DNA from 2 places in the Mesorhizobium sp. M0910 genome. Region 2 is predicted to be linked to the other one. Evidence: riboswitches for the same ligand, from Rfam matches in the RefSeq annotation. Region 2 holds a riboswitch; the other holds the start of a gene.
What was found. Region 2 has a riboswitch for S-adenosylmethionine ahead of NKH78_RS16745 (O-succinylhomoserine sulfhydrylase). Riboswitches for the same ligand answer to the same signal wherever they lie in the genome.
Positions count from the first base shown of each region.

Region 1: another riboswitch for S-adenosylmethionine. It lies ahead of metX (homoserine O-acetyltransferase MetX); the one in region 2 lies ahead of NKH78_RS16745 (O-succinylhomoserine sulfhydrylase).

Region 1 covers NZ_JAMYNZ010000007.1:320,982-325,645, forward strand. Annotated here, with positions in the region: gene NKH78_RS19905 (DUF1330 domain-containing protein) at 164-484, shown strand; gene metW (methionine biosynthesis protein MetW) at 510-1,124, opposite strand; gene metX (homoserine O-acetyltransferase MetX) at 1,183-2,352, opposite strand; SAM riboswitch at 2,447-2,524, opposite strand; gene hisC (histidinol-phosphate transaminase) at 2,663-3,772, shown strand; gene NKH78_RS19925 (prephenate/arogenate dehydrogenase family protein) at 3,779-4,664, shown strand, end outside.
Region 2 covers NZ_JAMYNZ010000006.1:141,627-146,290, forward strand. Annotated here, with positions in the region: gene araD1 (AraD1 family protein) at 1-212, shown strand, start outside; gene NKH78_RS16740 (2'-deoxycytidine 5'-triphosphate deaminase) at 268-1,362, opposite strand; SAM riboswitch at 1,498-1,575, shown strand; gene NKH78_RS16745 (O-succinylhomoserine sulfhydrylase) at 1,646-2,836, shown strand; gene NKH78_RS16750 (ceramide glucosyltransferase) at 2,872-4,026, opposite strand; gene apaG (Co2+/Mg2+ efflux facilitator ApaG/CorD) at 4,255-4,647, shown strand; gene NKH78_RS16760 (Hsp33 family molecular chaperone) at 4,654-4,664, opposite strand, start outside.

The DNA of each region.
Region 1 (4,664 bases), on a different contig from region 2:
CAGCAGGGCTCGCGCACGGCCCTGTTCGGAGCAGCAACGGCAGAGGCGCGTCGGTTTTGTATTCAGTGTCATTACCTCGGGGGTAATCGACCTGCGTGCAAGGTCTCGGCAAACTGCTCCCATCAAGCCGGTTGTCCGGCTTCGACCACCAGGGAGTACAGCCATGACCGCCTACGCCGTCGCGCATATGCGCCAGGTCACGCCGGGGCCGCAGATCGTCGAGTACCTGCACAAGATCGATGCCACGCTGGAGCCGTTTGGCGGGCGCTTCATCGTGCATGGCAGCGAGGTGGAAGTCGTTGAAAACACCTGGCCGGGCCACCTCGTCATGATCGAATTTCCAGACATGCAGCAGGCGCGCGCATGGTACCGCTCGCCCGCCTATCAGGAGATCTTGCCGCTGCGCACCGAGAATTCTCAGTCCGACGTGGTCCTGGTCGATGGCGTCCAGCACCCGCATAAGGCCACCGACGTTCTCGAATAAGGGGACGATCTGCGACGATTGGCTCTTATCGTTTCAGCAGAAACACCGCCTGCTGGCCGAAAAAATTCCAGAACCACCACGGCATCGAGAAGCCGATCCGCTGGCCATTGGCGTCGAGCGCGGTCGCCTTTTCCACCGTCGCGCCAAGCTCGTCGCACAGATTGACGAAATCGCGAATGGTGCAGAAATGGATGTTGGGGGTGTCATACCAGGAATAGGGCAGGTCCTTGGTCACCGGCATGCGGCCGTTGAACAGTAGCGAAAAGCGCACCCGCCAGTGGCCGAAATTTGGGAATGAGACGATGGCGCGGTTGCCGATCCTGAGCAGTTCGTCGAGCACCAATTTCGGATTGCGGGTCGCCTGCAAGGTCTGCGACAAGACGACGAAGTCGAAGCCCTTATCGGGATAGAATTGGAGATCCTTGTCGGCATCGCCCTGGATGACCGACAGGCCGCGCGCCACGCATTCGTTGACGCCGCGCTGCGACAGTTCCAGCCCGCGACCGTCGACCTTCTTGGTCGCCTGCAGCAATTCGAGCAGCAGGCCGTCGCCGGAACCGACGTCCAGCACCCGCGACTGCGGCGGGATGAGATCGGCGACGACCTCGAGGTCGACGCGCTGGGCGCGGTTGACGCTCATGGGCTCGTCACTTGCCTGGCGCATGAGCCTGATCCGAAAAGCCTGCAACTTTTCGGGGTCATGCGCCGAGCCCTCTGGCCCGCGCCGCCGAGGCGATGAAGCCTTTGATGGCGGCAAACAGTTCCGGCTCGTCGAGCAGGAAGGCGTCGTGGCCACGGTCGGTTTCGATCTCGACGAACGATACCGAGGCGCCGGCCGCGTTCAGCGCGTGCACGACCGAGCGGCTCTCCTCGGTCGGGAACAGCCAGTCGCTGGTGAACGAAACCAGGCAGAAGCGCGTCTTGGTGCCGGCGAAGGCATCGGCCAACCGGCCGCCATGGTCGGCGGCGAGATCGAAATAGTCCATCGCCCGGGTCATGTAGAGATAGGAGTTGGCATCGAAGCGATCGACGAAGGTCATGCCCTGATGGCGCAGGTAGCTCTCGATCTGGAAGTCGGCATCGAAGCCGAAGGTCAGGGCTTCGCGATCCTGAAGGTTGCGGCCGAACTTGCGGTGCAGCGCTGCTTCCGACAGATAGGTGATGTGAGCGGCCATGCGCGCCACCGCCAGCCCCTTTTCCGGCCGCTTGCCGTGCTCGAAGTATTTGCCGCCATGCCAGTCCGGGTCGGCCATCACTGCCTGCCTGCCGACCTCGTGGAAAGCGATGTTCTGCGAAGAATGGCGGGCGCCGGTGGCGATCGGCAGCGCCGAGAAGACGCGCTCGGGATAGCTCGAGGCCCATTGCAGCACCTGCATGCCGCCCATCGAGCCGCCCAGCACGCTGAACAGCTGTTCGATACCGAAATGCTCGACCAGCATCAGCTGCGCGCGCACCATGTCGCGGATGGTGATGATCGGCAGGTCGAGCCCGTAGGGCTTGGCGGTGGCGGGATTGGTCGAGGCGGGGCCGGTGGAGCCGAGACAGCCGCCGATGACGTTGGACGAGATGACGAAGAAACGATCGGTGTCGATGATCTTGCCGGGGCCGATCAGCACTTCCCACCAGCCTGGCTTGCCGGTCACCGGATTGGTGTTGGCGACATGCTGGTCGCCGGTCAGCGCATGGCAGACGAGGATGGCGTTGGAGCGCGCGTCGTTGAGCGTGCCATAGGTCTGGTAGGCAATCTGGAAGGGCGACAGCAGCGTGCCGGCGTCGAGCTTGAGCGGCTTGTCGGCGCCGAAACGCAACACCGGGCTCGACGGCTGGTCGGCCTCGTTGTTGGTTTTTCGCGCGCGCAAAGCGACCATCACATCTCCTTGCCCGGCCTTCAGTTGTCCACCGCCGGTCTGGGCAACAACCAGCCAGGCAACAAAAAACCGGCCATGCCTTCGCAAAGCCGGTTACAAGATGCAAACGGCCCTTTAGCAAGTTGTTTAACGTGGCTGCAAGCCGACCGGCCAAATCACCACGGGACTTTCGCTGCTCTTCTAGGACCGACGCATGGCTTCGTCAACGGCAAGTTCTTGATCCCGAATTGCCGCCCCTCGACATTCCGGGCCACGGCTTGTATTTCCGCTGCGGCCTCCGGATGGAGGCAATCTCGACGGATTTCATGGAATGAGCCAGATACCGGATCAGACACGTCCAAGGCCCCGCGCCGGCATCATGGACATCGAAGCCTATGTGCCCGGCAAGAGCGCGGCGCCTGAAGGTGTCGCCAAGGTCCATAAATTGTCGTCGAACGAGAACCCGCTCGGCCCTTCGCCAAAGGCGATAGAGGCCGCGCGCGCGGTCGCCGACAAGCTCGCGGTCTATCCCGACGGCAGCGCCAGGCGCCTGAGGGAAGCGATCGCCGAGGTGCACGGGCTCAACCCGGCGAACATCGTCTGTTCCAACGGCTCCGACGAGATTCTGGGCCTGCTGGCGCAGACCTACCTCGCACCCGGCGACGAAGCGATCATCACCGAACACGGCTTCATGGTCTACAAGATCTACATACAGTCGGCCGGTGCCGTCCCGGTTACGGTCAAGGAGACCGATGAACGCGCCGATGTCGATGCAATCCTTGCCGCGGTGACGCCGCGTACCAGGATCATCTTCCTTGCCAATCCCAACAATCCAACCGGCACCTACGTGCCGTTCCAGGAGGTGCGCCGCCTGCATGCCGGCCTGCCGCGAAACGTGCTTCTGGTGCTGGATGCCGCTTACGCCGAATATGTCCGGCGCAACGACTATGAAGCCGGCGTCGAGTTGGTGGGCAGCGCGGAAAACGTGGTCATGACCCGCACTTTCTCCAAATTGGGCCTGGGCGGGGCGCGGATCGGCTGGATGTATGCGCCGATGCATATCATCGACGCGATCAACCGCGTGCGCGGGCCTTTCAACGTCAATGCGACTGCTATCGAGGCCGGTATCGCGGCGATCCGCGACCGCGTCCATATCGAGCGCAGCGTGGCGCATAACGAGACCTGGCTGGCATGGCTGACCGAGCAATTAAGCGGGCTCGGGCTGCGGGTGACGCCGAGTGTCGGCAATTTCATCCTTATCCACTTTCCCGAGGAGAAAAAGCATTCGGCGGCGGCCGCCGACGACTACCTCAGTGCGCGCGGCTACATATTGCGGCGCGTTTCCGGCTACGGTTTTCCGAACGCGCTGCGCATGAGCATCGGCACCGAAGAGGCCAACCGCGGCGTTGTCGCCGCACTCGCGACATTCCTGAAAAGCTAGAACGCCATGACCTCACCGATGTTCGAAAAGATCGCGCTGGTCGGCATCGGCCTGATAGGCTCGTCGCTGGCCCGCGTCATCCGCCGCGAGGGGCTCGCCGGCCAAGTCGCGATTTCGACGCGCAGCGAAGCGACGCTGGCGCGGGCGAGCCTACTCGCCCTCGGCGACACCTACACGACGGATGCGAAAGAGGCGGTTCGCGATGCCGATCTGGTCGTCGTTTCGGTGCCGGTAGGCTCTTCGGGTACCGTCGCCGCGGAGATCGCGCCGGCGCTGAGGAAGGGCGCCATCCTCACCGATGTCGGCTCGACCAAGGCATCGGTGATCGCGCAGATGCAGCCGCATGTGCCTGATGGCGTGCACTTCATCCCCGGCCATCCTTTGGCCGGCACCGAAAAGTCGGGACCGGATGCCGGTTTTGCCGAACTGTTCGAGAACCGCTGGTGCATCTTCACACCGCTGCCCGGCACCGATGCCGATGCGCTGGAAAAGCTATCCGAATTCTGGCGCCGCTGCGGCTCCAACATCGACACGATGGACCCCCAGCATCACGACATGACGCTGGCCATCGTTTCGCACCTGCCGCACATCATCGCCTATAACATCGTCGGTACCGCCGACGATCTGGAGTCGGTGACCAAGTCCGAGGTCATCAAATACTCGGCTTCCGGCTTTCGCGACTTCACCCGTCTCGCGGCGTCCGACCCGACCATGTGGCGTGACGTCTGCCTGCACAACAAGGATGCCATCCTCGAAATGCTGGCGCGATTCTCGGAAGATCTGTCCTCGCTGCAGCGGGCGATCCGCTGGGGCGACGGCGAAAAGCTGTTCGACCTGTTCACCCGCACCCGCGCCGTCCGCCGCTCGATCATCGAGGCCGGCCAGGACATCG
Region 2 (4,664 bases):
ATCTCGAGCATCACCACTTCAAATACTCGGCCTTCCGCCAGCCGGGCGACGTGCATGTGCACATGTTCGGCACGGCGACGCTGTCCTTCGCCGACGGCATCAGGACCGAGGCCGGTGACGTATTCGAAATCGAGGCGCAGGATTTCGGCCTGCCGCTGCGCAACCCGCTTGAAATCGAGCAGCCGGTGAAGGTGGCGGTGAAGGCGCTTTGAGGCGTCGATGACAGCGTGATCTCCCCCCTCGTGGGGGAGATTGGCAGTTCCAAACTCATCGCGCGGCGCGGAAATGCTTGGACAGTTTCAGGCCCTGCGCCTGATAGTTCGAGCCGAGATCTGTGCCGTAGAGTGCCTGCGGCCGTTTCAGCATATGCTCGTAGACCAACCGTCCGACGATCTGGCCGTGGTCGAGGATGAACGGCACTTCGTGGCTACGCACCTCGAGCACCGCCCGGCTGCCGGTGCCGCCCGACGCCGAATGGCCGAAACCCGGGTCGAAGAAACCGGCATAATGGACGCGGAACTCGCCGACCAGCGGGTCGAAAGGCGTCATTTCGGCGGCGTAGAGTGGCGGCACATGCACCGCCTCGCGCGACACCAGAATATAGAATTCGTCCGGATCGAGCACCAGCTCGCCGGCACCGCTCTTGTAGAGCGGCTCCCAGAAATCGACGACATCCTGCGCGGCGCGCTTGTCGACGTCGACCAGGCCGGTGTGGTGCTTGCCGCGATAGCCGACCAGCCCGTCCTTGTCGCCGTCGAGATCGATCGACAGCGCGATTCCCCCGCCTGAGATGTTGGGTGGTTCGGTGGCGACCAACATTTCGGCGCGGTGCAACTCGTGCAGCTCGCTTTCCGACAAGAGCGCATTGCCGGTGCGGAACCTGATCTGCGACAGCCGCGAGCCGGTCCGCACGATGATCGGGAAAGTGCGCGGGCTGACCTCCAGATAGAGCGGGCCTTCATAGCCGGCGGCGATCTTGTCGAACTCGTGGCCACGGTCGGTCATTACCCGGGTGAAGATATCGAGCCGTCCAGTCGAGCTTTTCGGGTTGGCGGAGGCGGAAATATGGGCGGGCAGCGCCAGGCTTTCGAGCAGCGGCACGATGTAGACGCAGCCGGTTTCCAGCACCGCACCTTCGGCGAGGTTGATCTCGTGCAGCTTCAGCCGGTTGAGCTTGTCGACAACCCTGTGGTCCGGGCCGGGCAAGAAGGAAGCACGCACTCGCCATGCCTTGTCGCCGAGCCTGAGGTCAAGGCTGGCCGGCTGGATCTGATCGGCATCGAGCATGCGCGGCGATTTCAGCGCGCCCGTCTGGAACAGCTCGGAAATATGCTGATCGGGAAGAATGCCTGTCTGCCGCAAGGGTCTGGCTCCGTTCGAAGGCCGGGCGAGGTCTTGTTCTGTCGCAGGTCCGACCGTGGACGCCTTTGGCACCTGCTTGGTACAACCCTCTTAATCATGCCGGCAATTGACGCAAGCGTGGCGCGGGTCTAAAGCTCGTTATCCCGTGGTGATTTGGCCGGTCGGCTTGCAGCCACGTTAAACAAGTCGCTAAAGGACCGTCGGGCCGCAAGGCCATATGGACCGGTTGCGACTTTCGCGGCCGGTTTTTTGTTGTTTGGACCAATTTTGGTGTTTGGATGGAATGATGACCAAGAAGCGCGATTGGAAGCCTCAGACCGCACTCGTGCATGCCGGGACGCTGCGTTCCGGCTTCGGCGAGACCTCCGAGGCGATGTATCTCACCCAAGGCTATGTCTACGAGACGGCGCAAGCGGCGGAGGCCCGCTTCAAGGGCGAGGAGCCGGGCTTCATCTATTCGCGCTATGCCAATCCGACGGTCGACATGTTTGAGAAACGCATGTGCGCGCTGGAAGGAGCCGAGGACGCGCGCGCCACGGCATCCGGCATGGCGGCGGTGACGGCAGCACTGCTGTGTAGCGCCAAGGCGGGCGACCATATCGTGGCGGCGCGCGCGCTGTTCGGCTCCTGCCGCTGGGTGATCGAGACGCTGGCGCCGAAATACGGCATTGAGGCAACGCTGGTCGACGGCACCGACATCGCCAATTGGGAAAAGGCGGTCAAGCCAAACACCAAACTGTTTTTCCTGGAAAGCCCTACCAATCCAACGCTAGAGGTAGTCGACATTGCCGCCGTGGCGGCACTTGCCAATTCGATCGGCGCCAGGCTGATCGTCGATAATGTCTTCGCTACGCCCTTGCAGCAGAAACCCCTGCAGCTCGGCGCCCACATCGTCGTCTATTCGGCCACGAAGCATATTGACGGCCAGGGGCGTTGTCTTGGCGGCATCGTTCTGTCGGACAAGAAATGGATCGACGAGAACCTGCATGACTATTTCCGCCACACCGGCCCCAGCCTCTCGCCCTTCAATGCCTGGACGCTGCTGAAAGGCCTGGAGACGCTGCCGCTACGCGTACGCCAGCAGACGGAAAGTGCCGGCCGCATCGCGGATTTCCTGGCCGAGCGCCCGCAAATCGCCCGCGTCATCTATCCCGGCCGCGCCGACCACCCGCAAGCGGCCGTGGTCAAGAAGCAGATGTCGGGCGGCTCGACGCTGATTTGCTTCGATGTGAAGGGCGGCAAGCAGGCGGCCTTTGCCTTCCAGAACACACTCGACGTCGTGCTGATTTCCAACAATCTCGGCGACGCCAAGAGCCTGATCACCCATCCGGCGACGACCACACACAAGAACTTGACTGATGAAGCCCGCGCCGAGCTCGGCATCGGACCGGGAACGCTCAGGCTGTCGGTCGGCCTTGAGGACGCCGACGACCTGCTCGAAGACATCGAGCAGGCACTGAGAGTTGCCGGATAAGGGCTGGCCGAACAGAGGCAGCGGGGACGTGCCGATCAGGCGCCGGACGGGGTCTCTTCCAGCTCCGCGACAGTCTTCGTCTGGATAGTCATCACGTTGCCGCGCCAGTCGATGGCGCCGCTCAGCCATCCGCGCGCCCAAACGACGGGAAGCATCAGGTCTCGTGCCATCATCGCCGGGATCGTGCGCGGCGACAGGTGCCATCCCTTGGTCGAGGCCAAGGCGCATTCCGGCAGGTAGGCCGCGACCAGCACGGCGATGGCGGTTGCCGGCAGGCTGACGCCGGCGTCAGCCGCGGCGATCAGTGCAAGCACTAGCGGCGGTGCCGCGCCGATCAGGATTTCGGGGGCAAAGAACAGTGCAAAGGTGACGCGGCGCAGCCGCGCCCAGCGCGCCTGCCGCGACCAGATCTCGCCAAGCGTGCGCCGGCCGAGCGGCTGTTCGAAGGGAGAGGCGACAAGATTGACTCGCAGTCCGAGCCCGTTGACCAGCTTGGTCGCGGCGGCGTCCTCGGCGATCTCGGCGGCAAGCGCGCGGATGCCGCCATTGGCATCGAGCATCGGCTTGTTCCACAACATGCTCTTGCCCTGGGCGAAGCCGAGGCCGAGCGCCTCTCCAGCGTACTGCCAGCGTGCCTGCAGCGTGTTGAGAAAGGCGCATTCGACCTCCCCCCAGAACCCGTCCGGCCGCGAGCCGATTGGCGTCGAGCAGACGAGGCCGGTGTCATGCCGCCACGCCGCCATCAGGTGCTGGACGTAGTCGCTCGACATAAGCACATTGGAATCGGCAAGGATGACCCAGCGATAACGCGCCGCCTCCCAACCCTTCACGCAATTGTTGAGTTTTGGATTGCCGCTGATGCGGTCGTCACCGACCAGAAGGCGGGCGCGAATAGCTGGAAAGCGCGCCATTGCGGCAGTGATCGGCTTGACCACCGGGTCGTCGGCATGGGCGACACAGAAGATGAGTTCGTAGCGCGGCCAGTCGAGTGAGAAGGCGCGCTCCAGCGTCTCTTCGGCAAACGGCTCGACGCCGCGCGCCGGGATGACGATCGATACCGGCGGCGCGTTGGCCGCGGGCGGCGCAATACTGGCTGGTCGCTTCAGCTTCTGCGAAGCTAACAGGATGCTGGCGAGATTTGAAAGAAGGAGGGCTATGGAAAGGAGGGCGGCTGCGAATGTCGGTTCCATCGAGATCTGGTCACTCCAGAAATGCCGGCCGCATGACAGCCGTTTTCAACAATTCGACAGAACGCTGAGTCGTCCGGCACAAGCCTGCACACCATCATTGTCATGTGTCACTCAAATGACATTGTTTTTCGGCACCTGCGCTTGAGATCGGGCAAGAAGATGCTGCGCATCGTTGACCAAACTGCGCTGAGCATCGAAAGTTCCATCTACATTGCTTTGGAGCAGTTTATGTACAGCGCCGTCACCCGCAACATCGAAGTGCAGGTCAGGCCGTTCTATCTGGAGGATCACTCCGATCCGCCGCAAAACCGCTATGTCTGGGGCTACCAGGTGACCATCGACAATCAGTCGGATGAGTTCGTGCAGCTTCTGTCACGCTACTGGCACATTACCGACGGTACCGGCAAAGTCGAGGAAGTGCGCGGCCCCGGGGTCGTCGGCGAGCAACCCGGACTCAACCCCGGCGACAGCTATCAGTATACGTCTGGATGCCCGCTCTCGACCCCGTCCGGCATCATGGTCGGGCACTACACAATGCGCAACAAGCGGGGCGAGACGTTCGACGTCGCCATCCCCGCCTTCTCGCTCGATTTGCCGGGCACGCGGCGCACCGTCAATTGACCGCCGTCATCCAGCCG